Regions from separate parts of the Hymenobacter sedentarius genome, predicted to be linked through region 4. Evidence: riboswitches for the same ligand, from Rfam matches in the RefSeq annotation. Region 4 holds a riboswitch; each other region holds the start of a gene.
The links. A riboswitch is a leader RNA that binds a small molecule or an ion and turns the genes downstream of it on or off. The one in region 4 is predicted to bind S-adenosylmethionine.

Region 1 (4,630 bases), 2.1 Mb from region 4:
AGAGAGTGTTACCCTTAATGGCCTATAGTCACGGGAAAAGCAGCCCCGCGGTTGGCCCTTGCCCCTGAATTTACGTACTTACCTTGCCTGAAATTTATCTTACCTCCCATTCCCAAGACCGGCTCTGCCGGCCGCACCTACTTTATGGCTGCAATCAGCGACAACAAAGTCGTCACCATCACCTACGACCTCAGCGTGACCGACGAAAACCAGGAAAAAGTGTTGGTTGAATCAGCCGAAGCCGATGCGCCCATGGTCTTTCTCTTTGGCCACAGCGGCCTGCCCGAGGAATTTGAATCCCAGCTCAACGGCAAAAACCCCGGCGACTCCTTCCAGTTTAGCCTAACCCCCGACCAGGCCTACGGCGACTACGACGAGCAGGCGCTGGTGGAAATCCCCAAGGATGTCTTCATGATTGACGGCAAGCTCGACGACGAGATGCTGCAAATCGGCAATTTTCTGCCCATGGCCGACAACGAAGGCAACCACATGCAGGCCAAAGTGGTCAGCATCGGCGATTCGGGCGTGCAAATGGACTTCAACCACCCGCTCGCGGGCATGGTGATGCACTTTGCCGGCAAGGTGCAGGACGTGCGCGATGCCACCGCCGAGGAGCTGGCCCACGGCCACGTGCACGGCGAAGGCGGCCACCATCACTAGGGCTTAGATTAGCTCAATTCTTAAGACGTCCTATGGTTGAGTCAGTGCTTAACCATAGGGCGTTTTTATTTTCCATATATAAGCTTCCGTATTCGTTCTGATTAGGCAAGGTGGACTGGCTTAGGTAGAGCGTTTCACCACCAGAACTTGGCCCTTCTGCCCGGCGGAAAGACGCGGCTGCCCGAACCAGAAGCTCAATAAGTGTTGGGTTCCAGAGCCAATCTTCAGCGTAACTGAGCTGCACAACGAGAAGCTTTTTACGTTTTTTTCTTGGGAAAATATTTCGCGACGCGACTCCGCCGTAACGAGGTATTTATTGGCTCAGGGGTGGCAAGAAGGCCTGTTTTCATGCTCTTATTACCGCGAAGCAATCCTGAGCCAATTACGCTTTGCAAAAAGAATTTTGGCTTTTGCATTAGCATTTCAAAAGCCGGGTGCTTTCATTTGCCCTTACAATTCCTTCAGAACAAAGAATTGTTTTTATACAGAGGCGTGGAGAGACAGGCTCGACGAAACGCCGGCAACCAACGAGGTTAACCCCTTGAAACGGTGCCAAGTCCTGACCATATAAAAACAAAAGCCATGGACTTTTTGCGTCCCCTCCCCGCTGTTTCGACCACCTCGTTTGCTGTACAGCATCGGTGTTGTTGTATGTTGAGTGCTGCCGCCTGTATGCGGTAGGCCGGCCGGGGTTGTTGAGCTGATTCAGCTGTTTCATTTTCCTGCCGGCCGTAAGGGCTCCCGCGGCTAAGCCATAGCCGGGTGCTGCAGGGGCTTTCGTGCCCGGGCGGCGGCTTCTTGCCAGCCTATTGGCGTCCTCCCGTGAGCGGGGGGCGCTGGCCAATTTTCTGTTTCTGGGCAATACTGCGGCTTTGGGGCCGGGCGCCGTTGTGCACAAACGGTGGCCCAGCTCAACCGCGGAACGCCGCAACCGCAACCCTCCTCCTGGTGCACCGGAGGGGCCCCGGCGACTGCGGCGCATCGGCCCAGCCCTCCCCTCGATACGGGCCTTTCCCTCCCACCGCTTGGTAGCGGCCGACGCCGGGCCCTCAACCTCAACATCAATCTTTTATGTATACCCGTACGCTCCGGCGGACGCTCTTCCTGCTGCTGTGGGGAGGTGCCTCCGTCACTAGTTATGCCCAATCGGACCCTGCCCCGCTCGTGAGCGGCACCGTGACCGATGCCGCCAGCCATACCCCCTTGCCGGGCGTGACCGTAATGGCCAAAGGCAGCACCATTGGCACCACCACCGACGTCAATGGCAAATTTTCCCTATCAGTACCCGCGGGTAGCGAACTGGTATTCAGCTTCGTCGGGTATGCCCGGAAGGAACTGCAAGCCACGGGTGGCGCACTTACCGTAGACCTCGCCGCCGATTTGCAGGAGCTCTCGGAGGTGGTGGTGACGGGCTACAGCGAGCAAAACCGCAAGACCCTAACCAGCGCCATAAGCTCGGTGAAAGGGGAAGAGTTGAAGAACATTCCGGCGGCCAGCCCCGACCAGTTGCTGCAGGGCAAAGCGCCCGGCGTGCAGGTATCGGCCAACTCGGGCGTGCCGGGTGGCGGCGTCTTCATCCGCATCCGGGGCAGCAACTCGGTGAACGCCAGCAACGACCCGCTATACGTGGTCGACGGGGTGTTCATCAACAACACCAACCTGATTGCGACGGGCCTGGGCAACCAGGTGTCGAGCAACCCGCTGGCTGACCTGAACCCGCAGGACATCGAGAGCATGGAAATCCTGAAGGACGCCAACGCGACGGCCATCTACGGCTCGCGCGGCGCCAACGGCGTGGTGCTCATCACCACCAAACGGGGCAAAGCCGGCGACAAAACCCGCATCACCTTAAACAACTACCACGCCCTCTCCAAAGCGCCGAAACAGTACCAACTGGCTAGCGGGCCGGATTTGGCAACGCTGGAAAATGAGCGGTTTATCAACGACGGCGGCAACCCGGGGCTTGTGCCCTACCGCGCGGTGTCGGCCGGCGGGCGCGGCATGCCCGAAGAGCAGCCCACCTACGACCGGCTCAGCGACGTGTTTCGCACCGCCCAGACGCACAGCTACGAGCTGTCGGCAGCCGGGGGCTCGGCCAAAACCCAGTTTTATATCGGGGCGGGCTACTTCACGCAGGAGTCGGTGGCAAAGCCCAGCGCGTTTGACCGGTTTTCGCTGCGCGTCAACCTCGATAACTCGGTGACCGACAAGCTGCGCATTGGCACGAGCACGGCCCTGAGCCGCACGCACCGCAACGTAAGCAGCAACGACAACAACCCGGTGGGTGTCATCAACTCGGCCCTGTTCACCCGCGCCAACCTGCCGGTGTACAACCCCGACGGCTCCTATGCCAAGTACGGCTCGTTTGATAATGCCCTGGCCCTCATCAGGAACCTGAACAACGACGCGGTGGGCTCGCGCGTCATCTCGAACGTGTACGGCACCTACCAGTTTGGCAAAAACCTGACGTTTCGCAGCAGTTGGAGCATCGACTTCAACGACATGTACGAGAACAATTTCAACAACACGTTGATACTAGCCGGGCAGCCGCGCGGCACGGCCTCGTCGTTTCTCTCGCGCGACATCACCCTGCTCAACGAGCAAACCCTAAACTACAGCGTCAACTTCGGCGAGAACCATTCGGTGCAAGCCTTGGTGGGCAACACGCTACAGCGCAATACCTTCCAGCGCACCAGCCTGGCGGGCCAGCAGTTTCCGGGCAATGACCTGACCACCATTGCGTCGGCGGCTACCCAGACGGGCAGTTCGTCGCGCTCACAGGCCGGGCTGGTGTCGTTTTTCGGCAAGGCCACCTACAGCTTCAAGGAGCGCTACACGGCCGACGTGAGCGTGCGGGCCGATGCATCCTCGCGTTTCGGCAGCGAAAACCGCTGGGGCTATTTCCCGGCCGTGGGCCTGGGCTGGCGACTGGGCGACGAGAGCTTCATTCAAGACCTTGGCATTTTCCAGGAGCTGAAGCTGCGGGCCAGCTTGGGCAAAACCGGCAACCAGGCCGGCATCAGCGACTTTGCGGCGCTGGGCCTGGTGCAGGGTGGCGCCAACTATCTCGACCTGCCGGGCACGGCCCCGCTGCAGCTGGCAAACCCCAACCTGAGCTGGGAATCGACCCGGCAATGGAACGCGGGCCTGGACGCTGCCGTGCTGCAAAACCGGCTGGTGCTTGAGCTCAATTACTACGACAAGTACACCTCGGGCCTGCTGCTGAACGTGCCGGTGCCGCGTAAAACGGGCTTCTCGTCGCTGGTAGAGAACTACGGCGCCGTGAGCAACAAAGGCTTTGAAGCCCAGGCCACGGCCAACTGGCTGCCCAAGGGCGTCCTGCAGTGGAGCACCACCGTTAACATTGCCCGCAACGTGAACAAGATTGAAAAGCTGGCCGCGCCCATCACCACGGGCTCGCGCGACATTTTTCGGCTGGAAGAGGGCGCCCCGCTCTACTCCTTCTGGCTGTACCACCAGACCCGCGTGAACCCAGAAAATGGCGACGCCGAATACGAGGACGTGAACGGCGACGGCCGGATTACCGTGGCCGACCGCAAGCTGGTGGGTAACGCCTGGCCCGACTACTTCGGCGGCGTCACCAATTCCGTTACCTATAAAGGCGTGGACTTTGGCTTTACGCTGAATTTCGAGCAGGGCGCGAAAATCATGAACATGAACCGCTTCTTCCTCGTGCACGGCGGCACCCAGAGCAACATCGGCTACCTGAGCGAGCAGCTGGAGCGCTGGCAGCGGCCCGGCGACGTGACCAACATCCCGCGCCTGACCACCAACGCCAGTAGCAACAACTACGGCGGCGTGGTGCAAAACCTGAGTGACCGGTACCTGGAAGACGGCTCTTTCGTGCGCCTGCGCACCCTCACGCTGGGCTATACCGTGCCGGCCGCCACCATCGCCAAAGCGCACCTGAACTCTCTGCGCGTCTACGTGCAGGCTGCCAACCTCTTCA
Region 2 (4,630 bases), 1.7 Mb from region 4:
ACGCAATGAACACCAGCACCACGGCCACCTTCAGGGCCACCACCAGCGCATTGAACCACGCCGAGCCCTTGGTGCCCCGCGTGACGATGGCTGTGATAGCCAGCACAATAAGCATGGCCGGCACGTTGACAAAGCCCGACACCACCGAGCCATCGGCCAGGGTGGCTTTTTCGAAGGGCGACATCACCAGTTGCGCTGGAATGTGCAGTCCATACTTGCCCAGGAACTTGATGAGGTACTGCGACCAGCTGATGGCTACCGTGGCCGCCCCTACCGAGTATTCCAGTATCAGGTCCCAGCCGATTATCCAGGCGAATAGCTCGCCCATGGTGGCGTACGAATAGGTGTAGGCACTGCCCGAAACGGGCACCAGGGACGCAAACTCGGCGTAGCACAGCGCAGAGAAAGCACAGCCCACCGCGGCCACAATGAAAGAGAGCGTAACGGCTGGCCCGGCATTATTGGCTGCGGCAATGCCTGTGAGGGAAAAAAGGCCGGCGCCAATGATAACCCCGATGCCAATGGCAATGAGGCTGATGCCGTTGAGGCTGCGTTTGAGGGTGTTGGCCCCCGTTTCGGCCGCTTCCAATCGAAGCAGCTCCAGTGATTTTTTGAGCATGTAATTTGTGAGTACGCGCCATAGGCACGTTAAGTACTAATGCGCATTAATGCGCCTAAAGAACCGTCATGCTGAGCGCAGCCGAAGCATCTCGCTGGCAGTAATAACCCAAACGTGAGAATTACTTGCACAAGCGAGATGCTTCGGCTGCGCTCAGCATGACGTGCTGGTGTTTGGCAATCCGAAATTGCCGGACTACGCTAAAACTTGAATCACCGACTCCGAGAACCGCTCCATTTCCTCAAGCTGCGGGCTGGCCTGCAGCAGGAAGAAATCCACGCCTACTTCTTCGAAGGCGCCGATGCGGTCCTGAATCTGGGCCGGCGTACCAGTGAGGCCGGTGCGGAGGCCGCGGTTCGACACCGAGTAATCGTGCAGCGACACTTGCTGCTCGAGCTGGGTGCCGGCCAGCCACTGCTGGTAGTTGCCGTAGCCCGCGGCTGAGGACTTCACGTTGGTAATGCGGTCGAGCTCCTTCTTCACGTCCTGGTCGTTGTCGCGCACGATGGTGTAGCCAGCCACGCCAAACCTCATGGGCGGCAGGCCTTTCTGCTCGCGGCGGCGGCGCATGTCGGCGATGCGGGCCCCAATTTGCTCCGGCGAGTCGCCGTGCATCACGTAGCCGTCGCACTGGGTCGAAATCAGGTCTTTGGCCGCTTCCGACTCACCGCCGGCGTACAGGAAGGGCGCCTTAGCGGGCTTGGGCTGCAGCACGTTATCGGCCACCTGGTAGTACTTGCCGTCGTAGCTGAAATGGTCCTGCTTCCACACGTTGGTCACCACATCGAGCCACTCGCGGGTGCGGGCGTACCGGTCGTCGTGCTGCTCGAAGTGCAGGCCGTACTTGGTGGCCTCGTCGCGCCACCAGCTTGATACCACGTTCAGCGACAGCCGGCCGGGCGCAATCAGGTCGATGTTGGCGGCCTGCTTGGCCAGCTGCGCGGGGTTGTGGAAGGTGGGGCGCACGGCCACCATGATTTCCAGCTGCTCGGTCACGGCGGCCAGTGCGGCAGCGGTGCTCCAGGCTTCGAGCGAAGGCGCTTCCTGGCCCTTGATGTCGTTGAGGTACAGCTCGGCGATGAGCGTGAGGTCGTAGCCGAGGGCCTCGCTGCGCTGCGCCAGTTTCTTAACGTAGCTCCAGTCGGTGGGCATCTGCTCGTCTTCCACGTTGCGCAGCCAGCCCCCAAAAATGGGCATCCAATATCCGAATTTCATGGCTTAGTGTATTGATTCCGTGACAAGTTGTGGAGCTGATGTGGCCGTGGTTGTGGCAGCTGATTGGGCTGGGGTGCCAGTACCGGGAAGCTGGGCTTCCAGGTAGTCCACGAAGCGGGCGTAGGGGTCGAAGCCGACCACGTTCACGGCGTCGGCCACGAAGTTGGACAGGGCGTTGATGTCGTAGAAAAGCACGTCGCCGGTGCGGTCGTCGATGAGGTATTCGATGCCGCCCACGTCAATTTTGGCGGCGGCCACGATGCGCTCCACAGCGGCAATCACCTCGGCGGGCGGCGTGAAGGCTTCCACCTGAATGCCTTTTTTGGGTGCTTCGGTTAGGCAGAACTCCGCCGACTGCTCCTCCGGAATCTGGCAGATTTCGGCCGGGCACAGGTTGAAGCTCTCGCCGGTGGTAAACACCTTCATGGCGTACAGGAACTTGCCATCCAGCGTTTCCACGCGGTGGATGTTGCCGCCCCGGGGCGTCACGTATTCCTGCACCAACGCGGTTTGGTCGATGCCCAGGTCAATCTGGTTGTTGTCGACCGCCGCCTGCAAGCCTTCCAGCGTGTCGAAGCGGATGATGCCCGCGCCGCTGCCGCCGATGTTCACCTTCACCACGATGGGGAAGCGCAATTGCTGGGCCGCATCGACCGCCCGCGAGGCGTGATTTATCACAAACGACTTCGGGTATTTCAGTTCCAGCGACTCAAACAGCGAGAGCTGGCGGGCTTTGTTGGTTTCGATGGCCGTGGCCGCTGAACCGTTGATAATGCGCGTGCCGATGCGCTCAAGGTGCGTCGCGTAGCCCGCGGTGTGGAAAATGCCCTGCCCATGGCCCCGCAGGTAGGCCGAGGAACTCATCCGGTTCACTACCAGGCTGTAGCCACTCTCCTTCTCGGAAGGGTCGAAGAGGTGGTGGGCGGCGTCAATTTTCTCGTAGGCTAGCCCACGGCGGTCCAGCTCCGCAAAGAGTGGCTTAAACCATTCAGGGTGCTCGAAATAAATGCCAATGGGCTTTTGGTTCAGCGACATATCAAAAGAGTTAGTTGAAATAAATGTGGTGAGAACAGCAGTCCGCAACCAGATTAGGCTGGGCTGCGGCTACAAAAAATCAAGTAAAAGCAGGGTATGATGGGCCGGAAGAGCCTTCCATTCGGGGTAGCCGAACCTTGCGCCGGCGCTTGCTCAATTTTGGGCCACAACAGCGCAGGTAGTTCGACACGAAGCCGGCTGCGCGCACAGCGGAGCAGCCGACAGCAACCCAGAAATAGAGGAAATGAACGCCGCGGGGGCGGCGGTACAGCACACGCAGGCTCCCAGCCTGCGCTACCGCCTGCCTACCCGCGAAGAAACGCTCGGGGCAGGCGGGCTAGGCCAGACAACAACAGCAACAACAGCCCATGCCAGCCCAACGCATGACAGCGGGGCGAGCAGTAACAGCAGCAATCGGAAGGGGGAGGTTGTTGGCAGCGTCCACGGCAACTTGTTTTTATATGGTCAGGAATTGGCACCTTGCCCGCGGTTGCGGATGGTTGCCGGCGCTTCATTGAGCCTGTCTCTCAGCGCCTCTGTATAAAAACAATCCTTTAGGGAGAAAGAATTGATACGGCAAAGATACAGCAAAGCCCCCGATATGTTCCAAATCGGGGGCTTCAATTGTAAAAAGTGCGGGTGGGGATGCGCTAAGGCGCATTTCTCATCTACCGCTGCAGAGCCAGCCGCAGGCCGCCCATCAGCCAGCGGGTGGGCATCTGGGCGCCCAGCAGGTCGGAGTACTTCTCGTTGAACAGGTTTTGCACCTGCCCCGTGAGCCAGAGTTTCTTGGGCAGCAGCGCTACTTCGAGGCGGGCATTGAACACCACGTATTCGGCGGCCTGGCTCCGGCTGATGGCGGCCACGGCGGCGCTATTGCGCTGCTTCCACAGGCCGCTCAGGCTGCCGTTTACGCGGTGGGAAGTGAGGCTGACCGTGCCCGAAATCACCTGGCGGGCAATGTTGGCCAGGTACTGCGAGGCAATGTTCTCGTTGTTGGTAACGCGCACGTTGGTGTAGCCCACGCTGCCATCGAAGCGGGTTTTGGGGGTGAAGGCGTGGGCCCAGCTCAACTCCGTTTCCAGCCCCTGGGTGGTTACCTCAAACAGGTTCTGGGCGAAACGGTACGTGCGGGAGCCGGACAGGTTGGTGAGCCCCGTCACGTAGTAAATGTGCTCACCGGAATCGGGCACGTAGTCTATCTGGTTGTTGCCTTTGCGCACGAAATAGGTAGCCTTGGCCGTGAGGCCCGGCAGCGGGCGCACGTCGGCGCCCAACTCGTAGTTTACCGTGCGCTCGGCTTCTAAGGCGGGGTTGCCCACGTTGAAGCCGTTGGGCACAATGCCGGCCCGGCCGTTGGAGGTGTAGCGCTCCGTAAAATCAGGGGCACGGATGGCCCGGCCCACGGCCCCGCGTATGGTCAACACCTCCCCTATCTGCTGGCTCACGTTAAGCTGGGGCACCAGCTCGGTGCCGTAGGCTTGGTCGTGGTCGAGGCGCAGGCCGCCGGTGAGGGCGAGGCTGGGCGTGAGCGTGACGGCCACCACTCCAAACGCGGCGTAGTGCCACTGGGCGTGCGTGCCCCGGTCGTTGCTGACCACGGCGCGGCGGTCGGCCTGTCCGCCCAGGGTGGCGCGTACCTTGTCGGAAAACTGCTGCTGGTGGCTCAGCAGCACGTTGGTGTAGTGGGTGAGGTGGTCGCTGGCCGCCGACGTGGGCGTGAACACGTAGTAATCGGTGCTGCGGCTGGCCGATACCTGC
Region 3 (4,630 bases), 360 kb from region 4:
CCGTGAGCAAGGGCCGCGCCGACCACCTGCCCGGCCTGCTGCGCGAGCTGGGCGTGAAGGAAATCTTCCACGAGGTAAATCAGCGCCCCGGCAAGCCCATGTGGTTTGGCGCGCGCGCCGAAGGGCCCGTGGTGTTCGGCCTGCCGGGAAATCCGGTTTCAACTTTCCTCACGGCCTGCCGCTACGTGCGGCCCTGGCTGCGCGCCTGCATGCAGCCCGCTGAAGCTTCCGAACAGGCCGCTACTGCCGAAACGCCCGCGCCTGCCGTGCTCACTGTCGACATCAACTTCAAGCCCCAGTTGGCACACTTCGTACCCGTGCGCCTGACGGTGGATGCGGAAGGGCGCCGGCTGGCGACGCCGCTGCGCGTCGGTGGTTCTGGTGACTTAGCAGGCTTGCTGGGGGCAACTGCGTTTCTGGAGCTGCCGCCGGAGCCGGCTGTGTTTCCTGCGGGCAGCGTGTGGCCCGCGTGGGCTTTATAACCCCGGAGCGCCTAAATAATGACGCACTTTAGTTGCCTGCCAGTAGAACCGAGCGAAGCATCTCGCGTGACCGGAACCTCACCCCTGCCGGGCACGGCCCCGGCCCCTCTCCAATAGAGAGGGGAGCCACAGTGGCTCATGCTCAACTTATAAAAAACCAAAAGCCCCAGCTCAATATTAAGCTGGGGCTTTTTCAATGAATTAACGTTTGGCACCCCTCTCTTATGGAGAGGGGCCGGGGCCGTGCCCGGCAGGGGTGAAGTTCCTCTGCTCATACCGCTCGGCACCCAACCGCCTTTCAAAGGAATATTCAAGCAACTCCCACCTAAGGCACAATGACGATTTTTCCGGTAGTATGATGCGAATCAATCTCATTTAAAGCCTCGGCGGTTTCATCTAGTGGAAAGGTCTTGCTCACCTGCACTTTCAGCTTGCCGGCATCGGCTAGTTGCTGCAGCGCCTCCAGTTGCATCGCATTCGGCTCCACGAAAACGTAACGGAAGTTGATGTGGGGGTCCAGCCCTTGGCCGTTGTGCAGGATGGAAACCAGCGTGCCGCCAGCCTTCAGGGCCGATAAACTCTGCGTGAGCGTCTCGCCGCTGATGCAGTCGTAAATCAGCTCCACGCCGGCTGGCACGATGGCTTTCACAGCTTCGCCCACGTTACCCTGCTTGTAATCGACGGTGAAATCGGCGCCCAACTCTTTCATGTAGGCGAAGTTTTTCTCGCTGGCCACGGCTACTACCGTCGCGCCTTTGTCCTTGGCCAGCTGGATGGCGAAGCTGCCCACGCCGCCCGAGGCGCCAAGTATCAGCACGGTCTGGCCCGCTTGCAGGTTGCCGGCATCGAATAAGGACTGATAAGCGGTGAGGCCTGCCAGCGGAATGCCGCCGGCCTGCTCCCAGCTCAGGCTGTGGGGCCGCTGCGCCAGATAGCTTTCGGGCAGCACAATGTATTCGGCAAAGGTGCCGTGCTGCACGGTGGGGCGCCGGGCGTAAGCATACACCTCATCGCCGACTGCAAAGCGCCGAGCGCTGTGGCCGCGCTCTTCCACCACCCCGGCCACGTCCCAGCCCGGAATAATGGGAAACACGTGCGGCAGGGCTTGCTGCAGGTAACCCGCCCGAATGGCCGAGTCGACGGGGTTGACGCCGGCCGCCTTTACCCGGACTAGTACTTCGCCCTCCCCCACTGCGGGGACGTCGAGGGTGCCCACTTGAATTTTGTCGGCCCCACCGAATTCGGTAAAGAAGGCGGCTTTCATCTGTTTTGCCATGGTCAGAAATTGTATTGTTAGTGTACGGCTTAACTGGACCGGGTCACCTTAGGTTATAGGAGTGCTCCTATCCACTTCCCGTTTCCGGCTGTATCTTCGCACTACGCTGCTATCCAGAAAGACCGAGGGACCGGGCCCGATGACGTCTTGGCAACCTACCGCGAATAGGTGCCAACTCCCGTTTCACCGCGTTTTTAGGTGAAAGAAGATGACAGCCGGAACCGTACTCAACCGTACGGGTTTCTTTCTGGATACGCGCTGCCTGCCCGTACTCCAATCCGAAAGAAATGTCCACTGCCACCCTCGCCGCTCCGTCTCCCCTTCCCGAACTGCTCCGCCAGCGCCTGCTGATTCTCGACGGCGCCATGGGCACCATGATTCAGCGCCACCCGCTGACCGAGGAGGACTTTCGCGGCGCCCGCTTTGCCGACCACCCCAAGCCGCTGCGCGGCAACAACGACCTGCTGAGCCTGACCCGGCCGGACATCATCAAGGGCATTCACGCCGAGTACTTCGCGGCCGGGGCCGACATGGTGGAAACCAATACCTTCTCCGGCACCACCATCGCCCAGGCCGACTACGGCCTAGAGCACGTGGTATATGAGCTCAACTACGAATCGGCTCGCCTGGCCCGTGAAGCCGCCGACGAATACTCCACGCCCGACAAGCCGCGCTTCGTAGCCGGCGCCGTGGGCCCCACAAACCGCACCGCCTCGCTCTCACCCGACGTCAACCGCCCCGGCTTCCGCGCCGTGACCTTCGACGAATTGGCCACCGCCTACCTCGAGCAGGTGCGCGGCCTCGTCGACGGCGGCGTCGATACCCTGCTCATCGAAACCATTTTTGACACGCTGAACGCCAAGGCGGCCCTATACGCCGTGCAGAAGTTCTTCGACGAAGGCGGCCGCCAGGTTCCGCTCATGATTTCGGGCACCATCACCGACGCTTCGGGCCGCACGCTCTCGGGCCAGACGGTGGAGGCTTTCTGGAACAGCATCAGCCACTTGCCGCTGCTGAGCGTGGGCCTGAACTGCGCCCTTGGGGCGCACCAGCTCAAGCAGTATGTGGAGGAATTGAGTCGGATTTCCAACGTGCACATCTCGGCTTACCCGAATGCTGGCTTGCCCAACGCGTTTGGCGGTTACGATGAATCAGCCCAGGAATTCGCCGCGCTGGTCGAAGATTATCTGAAGGACGGCATCGTGACCGTGGTGGGTGGCTGTTGTGGCACCACGCCGCAGCACATTGCCGAATTGAGCAAGCTGGCCGAGCAGTACAAGCCGCGCCCGCTGCCCACCGAAATCCCGCCCGCTACCCACCTAAGCGGCCTGGAGCCGTTCGCCATCAAGCCCGAAAGCCTGTTTGTGAACGTGGGCGAGCGCTGCAACGTGACGGGCTCCCGCGCCTTCGCCCGCCTCATCCGCACCGGCGCCTACGAGGAAGCCCTGGCCGTGGCCCGCGTGCAAGTAGAAGAAGGCGCCCAGGTGCTCGACATCAACATGGACGAAGGCATGCTCGACTCGGAGCAGGCCATGACGACCTTTCTGCACCTCATTGCCTCGGAGCCCGACATTGCGCGGGTGCCGGTGATGATAGACTCCTCGAAATGGAGCGTGCTGGAAGCCGGCCTGAAGTGCGTGCAGGGCAAGAGCATTGTCAATTCCATTTCCCTGAAAGAAGGACCGAAGGTGTTTTTGCAGCGGGCCCGCACCGTGCGCCAGTACGGCGCCGCCATGGTCGTAATGGCCTTCGACGAGGACGGCCAAGCCGACACCTTGGAGCGCCGCAAGGAAATCTGCCAGCGCAGCTACGACCTGCTGATGAGCATCGACTTCCCGGCCACGGACATCATTTTCGACCCCAACATCCTCATCGTCGGCACTGGCATGGAGGAGCACCGCAACTACGCCATTGACTTCATCGAGGCCGTGCGCTGGATTAAGCAGAACCTGCCCGGCGCCCTCACCAGCGGCGGCGTGTCGAACATCAGCTTCTCCTTCCGCGGCAACGACGTGGTGCGCGAGGCCATGCACGCGGCTTTCCTCTACCACGCCATCCGGGCCGGGTTGGACATGGGCATTGTGAACCCCAACCAGCTCGCGGTGTACGACGAAGTGCCCAAAGACCTGCTGGAGCTGGTGGAAGATGTACTGCTCAACCGCCGCCCCGACGCCACCGAGCGCCTGTTGGAATTTGCCGAAACCGTGAAGCAAAAAGGCAAAGTGGCCGTAGTAGCCGATGCCTGGCGCAGCCTGCCGGTGCAGGAGCGCCTGGCGCACGCGCTGGTGAAGGGCATCACCGAATTCATCGACGAAGACACCGAAGCTGCTCGCCAGGAGCTAGCCCGCCCGCTCGACGTGATTGAAGGCCCGCTGATGGCCGGCATGAACGTAGTAGGCGACCTGTTCGGCGCCGGCAAAATGTTCCTGCCGCAGGTCGTGAAGTCGGCCCGCGTGATGAAGAAAGCGGTGGCCTACCTCGAACCGTATTTGCTAGCCGACAAGCAGGGCTCGGACCGCCAGACCGCCGGCAAAATTCTGATGGCCACGGTGAAGGGTGATGTGCACGACATCGGCAAAAACATCGTGGGCGTGGTATTGGCCTGCAACAACTTCGACATTGTGGACCTCGGCGTGATGGTGCCGCTGGAGAAGATTCTCGACGAAGCCCAAGCTCAGAACGTGGACGTTATCGGGCTCTCCGGCCTCATCACGCCCTCACTCGATGAGATGGTGTACGTGGCTCAGGCCATGCAAAAGCGCGGCATGAAAGTGCCCCTGCTCATCGGCGGCGCCACCACCTCGCGCCTACACACGGCCGTGAAAATCGCACCGGCCTACAGCGGCCCCGTGGTGCACGTGAACGATGCCTC
Region 4 (4,630 bases):
GCGCCGCCACCAGGTCGCGGATGGAAAGCCGCGGGAAGTGCTGGTAGCGGGGCTGGCCCGTGGCCGGGTCCGCGTCGAGGGGGCTGGTGCTGCCGTAGCAGGAGCCCAACACGTTGGCGCACACGATAAACCAGTCGGCCGGGTCGAAGTAGCAGCCCGGCCCCACCAGGCCCGGCCACCAGCTCAGCACGTCGGCATTGGCCGTGAGGGCGTGGCACACCCACACCACGTTGTCGCGGTCGGCGTTGAGCTGGCCCCAGGTGCGGTAGGCCACGTGCGCGCTGGCCAGGGTTTCCCCGCTTTCCAGCAGCAGGTCGGGCAGGTTAAAAATATATTCTTTCATGGGTATCGGGTATCGAAGCGGCTGGTCAGTTATCGGTCGGCGCGGTGAGATATCGGGATGCTTAATGGTGGGAGCCGCTGATAGCCAGCAGCTCCCCGCCAACAACTGACAATCGGGCTATACTTCCAGGGGCTGGGCGTGCTCCAGTTCGGGCTCGCCTACCTGGGTGCCTTCGGTGGGCAGCGCCGCGGTGTTGCCAATGGCCTCGAAGGCCTGCTGCAAATCGGCCTTGATGTCTTCGAAGTGCTCAATGCCCACCGAAAGGCGCAGCGAAGTGGGCGTGACGCCGGCCGCCAGCTGCTCGGCATCGCTCAGTTGCTGGTGCGTGGTGGCCGAGGGCTGGATGATGAGCGTCTTGGCATCGCCCACGTTGGCCAGGTGGCTGATGAGCTTGAGGTTGTCGATAAACTGGGTGGCCGACTCCTTGCTGCCCTTGAGCTGGAAGCTGAGCACGCCGCCGAAGCCGCGCTTGAGGTATTTCTGGGCCAGGCGGTGGTAGGGGCTGCTGGCCAGGCCGGCGTAGTTCACGCTTTCTACCTGCGGGTGCTGCTCCAGCCAGTTGGCGATTTTCTGGGCGTTTTCCACCGTGCGGTCCACGCGCAGGCTCAGCGTTTCGAGGCCGATGAGCAGCTGCCAGGAGTTGAACGGGCTGATGGACGGGCCGAAGTCGCGCAGGCCTTCTACCCGGGCCCGGATGATGAAAGCGATGTTGCCAAACGGCCCACCCTTGCCAAATACGTCGTTGAATACCAGGCCGTGGTAGCCTTCGCTGGGCTCAGTGAACTGCGGAAACTTGCCGTTGCCGAAGTCATAGGTGCCGCCGTCCACAATCACGCCGCCGATGCTGGTGCCGTGGCCGCCAATCCATTTCGTGGCTGATTCTACTACGATGTGCGCGCCGTGCTCCAGGGGCCGGAACAGGTAGCCGCCCGCGCCAAAGGTGTTGTCCACAATCAACGGCAGGTCGTGCCGGTTGGCAATGGCGGCAATGGCCTCAAAGTCCGGGATGCTGTAGCTGGGGTTGCCGATGGTTTCCAGGTAAATGGCCTTGGTCTTGTCGTCAATCAGGGCCTCGAAGCTGGCCGGGTTATCGCCATCAGCAAAGCGCACCTCAATGCCCAAGCGCTTGAACGCCACCTTGAACTGGTTGTAAGTGCCGCCGTAGAGAAAGGCCGAGCTCACGAAGTTGTCGCCGGCCTGCAGGATGTTGTTCAGGGCAATGAATTGAGCCGCCTGCCCCGACCCCGTGGCCAGCGCCGCCACGCCGCCTTCCAGCGCCGCCACGCGCTGCTCAAACACGTCGGTGGTGGGGTTCATCAGGCGGGTGTAGATATTGCCGAACTCCTTCAGAGCAAACAGGTTGGCGCCGTGTTCGGCATTTTTAAACACGTAGGAGGTGGTTTGGAACAGCGGCACGGCGCGGGCCCCGGTGGTGGGGTCGGGCTGCTGGCCGGCGTGGAGTTGGAGGGTTTCGAAGTGCAAGGGCGAAGCGGACATGATGGGGGTATGTTTGGAGTTGAAAAAACCTGAAAAAGCAAGAAAATAAGCGCGCAACGGCCTGAAATGGCAGTTTTTAAGCGCAGCGGAACCCCCACAAGCCCGTGCTGAAGATGTGGCCCGATTGGTCCGGCCGCTGCGCGCCGAAAGGGCCAGCGGCGGGCACCGAGGGCCGCCAAAAAATCCAGAAAGAAGGGGAGGGGTTGCCTAAGCCGAAATCAGCTTAGCAACAACACAGGCAACAACACATTCGCATTCGCTCCTGGCGCAACGCGGCGTTCTGGCCGCCTGGGGCCACAACGGAAAAGCCCGAACCTGCGGCGCGCAAAGCAGCCGGAGCGTTCGGGGCAACAAAGAAGGAAGCGGAATTTTCCATGGTACTCGATTCATATGCCCCGCCCCGGCCTGCGCCGGTGGTGGGTAGGACTTGGCACCTTTCGCGCGGTCGAAGGTTGCCAGCGGGTCACAGAGCCTAGTCTCTCGCCGCTTCTCTATAAAACTTGAAACTACCCTGCCGCGAGCAGGGGAGTACCGTGTTGGTGGTGAGCCAAATGTACGGAAGGAATTTTTTTATGTCCAACGATTGCACAGAAAATATTTCTTCCTGTCCAGCTCCACCACAGGCTAGTTGAGCTGGGCCGCTTCCGTTTAGCGGCTCAATAAAACACAAAAAAGCCACCCTGAAACAGAGTGGCTTTTCTCACCTTTTTTCTGCAAAAAAGTACCTAGAGACTAGGTAGGGTCAACACCTGGCCCACTTCGATGTGGTCAGGGTTGTTGCCGATGAGGGCCTTGTTGGCCTCGTATATCTGGTGCCACTTGGCCGCGTCGCCGTAGTGGTGTTTGGCAATTTTGGAAAGCGAGTCGCCGCTTACTACGGTATACGACTCACCGGTGGTAGCTGGATTGGCTGCGTTGTTATTCCCGAAAAAATCGGTGCCGCCAGCGGCTGGTTTGGCTGCCGGCTCTGCGGGCTTTTGCTCGCCTTTGTCGCTAAGAAAATCAAAGAGTCCCATGAGTGCGGTCGGTTAAATGAAAAATTGACTGGACTGGAATGCCTTCGGCTGGCCCAACGAAGCTACTATACGGAGGATGCCAGACGAGGTTTCGTCCTAAACCCTTTTGCGTGTGGGCCGTAAGCCGACGAGCCCGCTTTGCCGGGCCAGCCATCTTATTTCTTTCACCAACACCTCTGTACCCATGAAAACCCAGTCGCTTTTTTCGCTTCGTTATTTCGCCAGCTTGTTGCTCTTGCTATCGCTGTTTGCTACGGCCTGCAACAACGACAAAGGTAAAGTTGAGGGTGTAAATATGCTGTACGGCACCGATAGCAAGGTGTGGAAAACGGCGAAAGAAACTAGCTCTACCGGCGACAAAGTGAAGCAGACCGATGCACAAAAGCAAGAGGAACTGCGCATTTTTGCCAACGGCACCTACAACATGACTGGGGCCAACGGCGCCGTATCGGGCAAGTACACGTTTGACCAGACCGGCAAAACCCTCACCATGACCCCCGATAACGCTACCACCAGCAACACGTTCACCGTGGAAACCCTCACCGACAAAAAGCTCACGCTGAAGTCGGCCGATGGGGCTGCCTTGATGCTGGAAGCTGAGTAATAGCCGCTTGCTAATTAGGGAAAAGGCCCCGAACCACTGCGGTTCGGGGCCTTTTCTTGTTTACGGGTACCTGGTTTTCCGAGGCTTATTGCTCGGGCTTCGCGGGGTGGCGGAGGAATACCCGCGCCACCCAGCGCGGCAAAAACACCATGCCCAGCACCAGGTAGAGATAGTAAGTGAACACGCGGTACAGCAGCACCATGAAGCTGGTCATGGTGGCCGTGCCGATGAATTTGCCGAAGAACGTAGGGAAGGCGCCCTCTGCAATGCCCGCGCCGCCGGGCGTGATGGCTATCAGCAGGATGACTTTGTAGGTGATGTTGCGGGCGAAAATGAACAGGAACGTGCCCGCATCCATGGGCACAAAGGCCGCAATGAGGCAGCCAATGATGGCGTAGCGCGCCGTCCAGACAAAGACCGTGCTCACCGACGCGTGCCACCAGTAGCGCGGCCCGTTGCCCCGCAGCTGCACCGAAGCCAGCACCATTTCCTGGCCGTGGCGGTAGGCTTTGCGCCGCCAGCGCCGCAGCAGCCGAAACGAAAACAGCCGCACCAGCAGCCGGCGCACCGAGCGCGGGTTGACGAAAATGGCGTAGAGCATGAGCCCAGCGTAGAGCAGCACAAAAAAGTAGCTCAACCCAAAGGCGATTCGCAGCGTGGCCACGAAGTTGGTTTGCAGGGCCTCGTGCGGGTACAGCCCGGCCCCGGCCACCAGCACCACCAGCGGCACCATGAGCACGTAGTACAGGTTGTCGAGCAGCGCCGTGACCATGATGTAGGCCAAGCCCTTGCCCAACGGAATGCCTTCTTTTTCCAGAATAAACGGCGCCACCCCCGTACCGCCCTGCCCCGAGGGCAGCACGCAGGAGGCAAACTCCCAAATCATAATCACGTCCAGTGCCTGCCGGTAGGTCAGCTCGTCCTCGGCAATGTGGCGGATGCGGTAGATGTAGCCAAAGTCGCGGGCCACCAGCACGAGCAGCGCGGCCAGCAGCCAGCGCCAGTCGGCGTTGCGCAGGGGCGCCAAGTCGCCGGGCTGGTAGCTTTTGTAAAACAAGAAGATGACCACGCCCAGGCCGATGACGACGGGCAGGATGAGGCGCGAAGGCCGCAACCGATGCAGAAAATGCGCGTCGTGTTCGGGGTGAGCAGGGAGCAGCTTGTAGGGCA

Region 1: linked by a shared signal. The riboswitch ahead of AUC43_RS14125 (SusC/RagA family TonB-linked outer membrane protein) and the one ahead of AUC43_RS05420 (O-acetylhomoserine aminocarboxypropyltransferase/cysteine synthase family protein) in region 4 are both predicted to bind S-adenosylmethionine.
Region 2: linked by a shared signal. The riboswitch ahead of AUC43_RS12490 (ATP-grasp domain-containing protein) and the one ahead of AUC43_RS05420 (O-acetylhomoserine aminocarboxypropyltransferase/cysteine synthase family protein) in region 4 are both predicted to bind S-adenosylmethionine.
Region 3: linked by a shared signal. The riboswitch ahead of metH (methionine synthase) and the one ahead of AUC43_RS05420 (O-acetylhomoserine aminocarboxypropyltransferase/cysteine synthase family protein) in region 4 are both predicted to bind S-adenosylmethionine.

What each region holds. Positions count from the first base shown of each region.
Region 1 is NZ_CP013909.1:3,431,520-3,436,149, reverse strand. It holds gene AUC43_RS14130 (FKBP-type peptidyl-prolyl cis-trans isomerase) at 145-660, shown strand; SAM riboswitch class I at 1,138-1,234, shown strand; gene AUC43_RS14125 (SusC/RagA family TonB-linked outer membrane protein) at 1,732-4,630, shown strand, end outside.
Region 2 is NZ_CP013909.1:3,045,600-3,050,229, reverse strand. It holds gene AUC43_RS12500 (amino acid permease) at 1-619, opposite strand, end outside; gene AUC43_RS12495 (LLM class flavin-dependent oxidoreductase) at 815-1,834, opposite strand; gene AUC43_RS12490 (ATP-grasp domain-containing protein) at 1,838-2,869, opposite strand; SAM riboswitch class I at 3,324-3,416, opposite strand; gene AUC43_RS12485 (TonB-dependent receptor plug domain-containing protein) at 3,538-4,630, opposite strand, start outside.
Region 3 is NZ_CP013909.1:1,664,224-1,668,853, reverse strand. It holds gene AUC43_RS06865 (molybdopterin molybdotransferase MoeA) at 1-482, shown strand, start outside; gene AUC43_RS06860 (NADP-dependent oxidoreductase) at 808-1,758, opposite strand; SAM riboswitch class I at 1,865-1,973, shown strand; gene metH (methionine synthase) at 2,046-4,630, shown strand, end outside.
Region 4 is NZ_CP013909.1:1,299,489-1,304,118, forward strand. It holds gene metX (homoserine O-acetyltransferase MetX) at 1-343, opposite strand, end outside; gene AUC43_RS05420 (O-acetylhomoserine aminocarboxypropyltransferase/cysteine synthase family protein) at 461-1,840, opposite strand; SAM riboswitch class I at 2,224-2,340, opposite strand; gene AUC43_RS05425 (LysM peptidoglycan-binding domain-containing protein) at 2,566-2,856, opposite strand; gene AUC43_RS05430 (hypothetical protein) at 3,041-3,460, shown strand; gene AUC43_RS05435 (lysylphosphatidylglycerol synthase transmembrane domain-containing protein) at 3,546-4,630, opposite strand, start outside.